DNA from 2 places in the Cloacibacillus sp. An23 genome. Region 1 is predicted to be linked to the other one. Evidence: predicted binding sites of a transcription regulator. Region 1 holds the regulator's gene; the other holds the start of a gene.
What was found. The regulator HrcA, encoded in region 1, represses chaperone genes, less so after heat shock. The targets are predictions, from matches to a motif close to TTAGCACTCNNTNNNANNGAGTGCTAA.
Positions count from the first base shown of each region.

Region 2: the regulator HrcA is predicted to act here: its motif matches at 1,015-1,041, upstream of groES (co-chaperone GroES).

Region 1 covers NZ_NFJQ01000004.1:66,556-68,957, reverse strand. The annotation lists gene B5F39_RS04745 (histidine phosphatase family protein) at 1-229, opposite strand, end outside; gene hrcA (heat-inducible transcriptional repressor HrcA) at 486-1,511, shown strand; gene B5F39_RS04735 (nucleotide exchange factor GrpE) at 1,508-2,077, shown strand; gene dnaK (molecular chaperone DnaK) at 2,137-2,402, shown strand, end outside.
Region 2 covers NZ_NFJQ01000008.1:128,237-130,638, reverse strand. The annotation lists gene groL (chaperonin GroEL) at 1-662, opposite strand, end outside; gene groES (co-chaperone GroES) at 686-976, opposite strand; gene codA (cytosine deaminase) at 1,291-2,402, opposite strand, start outside.

The sequences.
Region 1 (2,402 bases):
ACAGCCCGAGCGTCTCGCCTAGTATCGCCGCCGTCGCGGTCGCGCGCGACAGCGGGCTCGTATAAATATAGTCGATGTGCTTGTCCTTCATAGCTTCGGCGAGCGCGTGCGCCTGGCGCACGCCGTTCTCGTTCAGCGGGAAATCCACGCATCCGCGTATGCGGTTCTCCTTGTTGCCCGCGCACTCGCCGTGGCGGATCAGATATACGGTCGTCTTGTCCTTTTCCATTTCCGTCTAAAACTCCAGTCGCCGGCTTAAACTTAACGCCGCGCCGCGGCGAACGCCGGACAGTTAACGATTATACAATAACCGCGCCGCTTCACGCATGATGCCGCTGCGCGCGAAAGGCAGTTTTTACAAAAAAATTTTTTTTGACCTGTATTGACAAATATGTATATGACGATTATCATGTATCGCGTTGAAGGTATTTAGCACTCGGGTTGAGTGAGTGCTAATAAATGCGGAGAAAGGCGGTGAGGTTCGGATGATAACGGAAAGGCAGCTCGAAGTCGTGCTCTCGGTCGTCTACGAATATATCAAGAACGGCGAGACGGTCGGCTCGCGCACTGTTTCGCGCCGCTATCTTCCGGGGCGCAGCTCCGCGACGATACGCAACGAGATGTCCGACCTCGAAGACCTCGGGTTCCTCACCCAGACGCACGCCTCGTCAGGCAGGATACCGACGACGCAGGGCTACCGGCTCTACGTGAATTCGGTGCTCCAGCGCGTGAACAACGCGGGGCCTTCTGTGAAGCTTCTCAAGAAGATGATGGAGCACAAGCAGGGGCTCGAGAAGATGCTGGCGTCGGCCTCCGACATGCTCAGCCGCGTGTCGAACTACGTCGGCATTGCGGCGATAACCCCGCTCGACACGGTGCGCTTTCATCATGTGAACTTCGTCCGCATGGACGACCGCAAGGTGCTCCTGCTGGTCGTTCTTCAGGGCGGCCTCGTCCACCAGAAATTCATAGATATCGCTGTGGACATGACGCAGGACGACCTCGACGCGCTCGCTTCGCGCCTCAACCGCTTCTCCGGCATGGCGTGGAGCGACATAAAAAAGACGGTGAAAGGGGAGCTTCTCGCCGACATAGGACGCTGCCGCGACGAATGCGAGAAAGCCGTACTGGCGATAGATTCGATGCTGGGCTCTCACGAGCCGAAGATATTCACCGGCTCGTTCAGCCACATGATGAACCTTCAGGATTTCCAGGATCTCGGGCGCATGCAGGCGCTCTGCTCTTTCCTGGAAGAAGAAGAGAACATGGCTGCGCTCGTCAGGCGCTGCTCGATAGACGAACTCAACGTCATGATAGGCGACGAAAGCGAGCTGCCGGGCATGGAGCGTTCGGCTCTCGTAGCCGCAACGGGCGAGGCCGGAGGGCAGAAGGCCGTCGTCGGCCTGATAGGGCCGGAACGCATGGACTATGAAAAAGCTATAGCTTCGATAGACGGAGTGCTGCGTAAGCTCGACTCCGAATCAGGCGAGAAAGAGGAGATAGACAAATGACCGAACAGGAAAACGTGAACCGCGGCGAGGTTCGGGAGGACGACGCCGCGCAGAACGACGCGAAGGCTCGGGAGGCCGCCTCTTCCGAAACCGCGGAGGATATGAAAGCCCTCTCCGCCGAGCTTGAGAAGCAGGCGGAAGAGATAAAGAAGCTGAAAGAAGAGGTAGCGCGCGCCCGCGCGGATTACTTCAACCTCAGGACGAGGATGGAGCGCGACCGCGAGAGCAACGCTAAGCTCGCCGCCGAACAGGCGGTGAACGAGATGCTGCCGGTGTTCGAGAACCTCGAGCGGATAGCGGCGGCGATAAACGACCCCGAGAGCGGGATGGCGAAAGGCATGGCGATGGTCATCAAGCAGTTCTCGGACGGGCTGTGCAAGCTTGGGCTCGAATTCATTCCGACCGAAGGAGAGTTTGACCCGGCTCTGCACGAAGCGGTCTCGATGGAGCCGGTGGACGACGAGTCCAAGGACGGTCACATCATCGGGGCCGTCAGCAGAGGCTACAAGCTCGCGGGCAGGGTACTCAAGGCGCCGCAGGTCCGCGTAGGCAAGTACAACGGATAAATTAAGGAAATACCAGGCGGCGCGCACGCCGCGAGATTTTAATAAAGGTGGAATCAACCATGGGAAAAGTAATAGGAATAGACCTCGGAACTACTAACAGCTGCGTGGCGGTGAAAGAAGGAGACAACGTAACCGTAATCCCGAACCCCGAAGGACAGCGCACGACGCCGTCGGTCGTCGCCTTCTCGAAGGACGGACAGATACTCGTAGGACAGCTCGCGAAGCGTCAGGCGATAGTCAACCCGGACCGCACGGTCATATCAATCAAGCGCTCGATGGGCAGCGACAAGACCGTCTCCATAGACGGAAAGAGCTACACGCCACA
Region 2 (2,402 bases), on a different contig from region 1:
ACGATGAGGATGTTCGCGTCGTCGAGAACGGCTTCCATACGGTCGGGGTTGGTGATCATGTAGGGGCTGAGGTAGCCCTTGTCGAACTGGAGTCCTTCTACGGTCTCAAGCGTGGTGCCGAGGCTCTTGCTGTCCTCGACGGTGATTACGCCTTCCTCGCCGACCTTCTCCATAGCTTCGGCGAGCAGTTCGCCGACCTTCTTGTCGTTGGCGGAGATGGAAGCGACCTGAGCTATCTTCTTGTGCTCCTTGACGGGCACGGCCTGCTTCTTCAGTTCATCGACTACGACTTCGGTCGCGAGCTCCATACCCTTGCGGAGCTGCATGCCGTTCGCGCCGGCGGCTACGTTCTTCGTACCCTCGCGAATCATCGCGCGGGCGAGGACGGTAGCGGTCGTGGTACCGTCGCCGGCCACGTCGTTGGTCTTCGAAGCGACTTCTTTGATGAGCTGAGCGCCCATATTCTCGAACGGATCTTCGAGTTCGATCTCCTTAGCGATGGTCACGCCGTCGTTGGTGATGGTCGGCGAGCCGAATTTCTTTTCGAGAACGACGTTGCGGCCTTTCGGTCCGAGGGTGATGCCGACGGTGTCAGCGACTTTATTGATTCCGCGCTCCATAGCGCGGCGAGCTTCTTCTTTGAAAAGCAGAACTTTAGCCATAATCTATTCCTCCAGTTTCCTTACTACTTCTCTACGATGGCGAGGACGTCTCTCTCGCCGATGACAAGATAGGTCTCGTCGTCGACCTTGACTTCGGTTCCCGAATACTTGCTGTAGATGACCTTGTCGCCGACCTTGACTTCCATCGGCTGGCGCGTGCCGTTGTCAAGCACTTTGCCCTGGCCTACCGCGACGACTTCGCCCTCGACGGGCTTCTCTTTCACGGTATCGGGAAGGACGAGCCCGCCCTTCGTCTTCTCCTCATTGGGAGCCGCCTTTACTACGATTCTGTCTCCAAGCGGTTTAAGTTTCATAGGAAAAATCCCCTCCTGTAAAATTTTCTTTCTTGGTATTAGCACTCGCACTCATTGAGTGCTAATTTCTTTACAATCGAAATTGTAATGAGCGGGGCCGCTTTTCTCAAATCTGTTTATTGGAGATTATTATTAATTTTATGCTTATTTATATGATTTTCTCGCAAATCCGCGATTTTATACAAACAGTTTGACTTTATTAAATCTTTCAGTCGTGACGCGCTATCGCGGCGTTTGACGGCAAACGGCACGAAACGCGGGCCGCTCCGGATATTTTCCGAAGCGGCCCGCGTTTCGCGTTTTTTCTTTGGTTTCTAGAAAAGTATTTCTCTCTTCGCGGGCTCCGCGGAGGCGATGAGGCGGCCTTTGTTGTAGGAGCGGAGCACTTCGCCTTTTCTGTTAAGCGCGTTGTAGAAGTTGTCGCCGTCGAGGATTATGAAGCTCGCGTCGTTGCCCTCGGCTATGCCGTAGCCGGAGAGGTGCAGCGTCTTCGCCGCGTTGTAGGTGCAGAGCCTGTAGGAGTCCATTATCTCCTGATAGCCCATCATCTGGCAGACGTGGAGGCCCATGAAGATGACGTCGCGCATGTTGCCCGTTCCGAGCGGGTACCACGGGTCGAATATGTCGTCGTGTCCGAACGAGACGTTGTTGCCGTTCGCGAGCAGCTCTTTGACGCGCGTCACGCCGCGGCGGCGCGGGTATGTGTCGAAGCGCCCCTGGAGGTGCGTGTTGACGAGCGGGTTGCAGACGAAGTTTATGTCGCTCATGCGAAGCAGACGGAAGAGCTTGCCGCAGTAGGCGTTGTTGTAGCTGTGCATCGCGGTCGTGTGGCTCGCCGTCACCATGTCCTTCATGCCGCTTTCGAGCGCGCGGCAGGCCAGGGTCTCGAGCCCCTTGGACTGTTCGTCGTCTATCTCGTCGCAGTGGACGTCCACGAGTTTGCCGTACTTCTCCGCTATCTTCATGCAGTAGTTGACGGACTCGACGGAGTACTCGCGCGTGAACTCGAAGTGCGGTATCGCGCCTACGCAGTCCGCGCCCATTTTGACGGAATCCTCGAGAAGCTGCTCGCCGTTCGGGTAGCTCATGATCCCCTCCTGCGGGAAGGCGACTATCTGGATGTTGACGAAATCTTTGAGCTCTTCGCGGAGCTCTATCATCGCCTCCATCGCTACGAGCGTCGGGTCCGTCACGTCTACGTGGGTACGGACGTGCTGGACGCCGTTGCCCGCCTGCATGCGCACGGCGCGGCGCACGCGCTCTTTAACGTCTTCTTTCGTCAGTTTTTCCTTGCGTTTGCTCCAGCACTCTATGCCCTCAAAGAGCGTGCCGGAGAGGTTCCACACGGGGTCGCCGGCTGTGAGGCAGGTGTCGAGGTGGACGTGGCTCTCGATGAAGGGAGGAATGGCGAGCTTGCCGGTTCCGT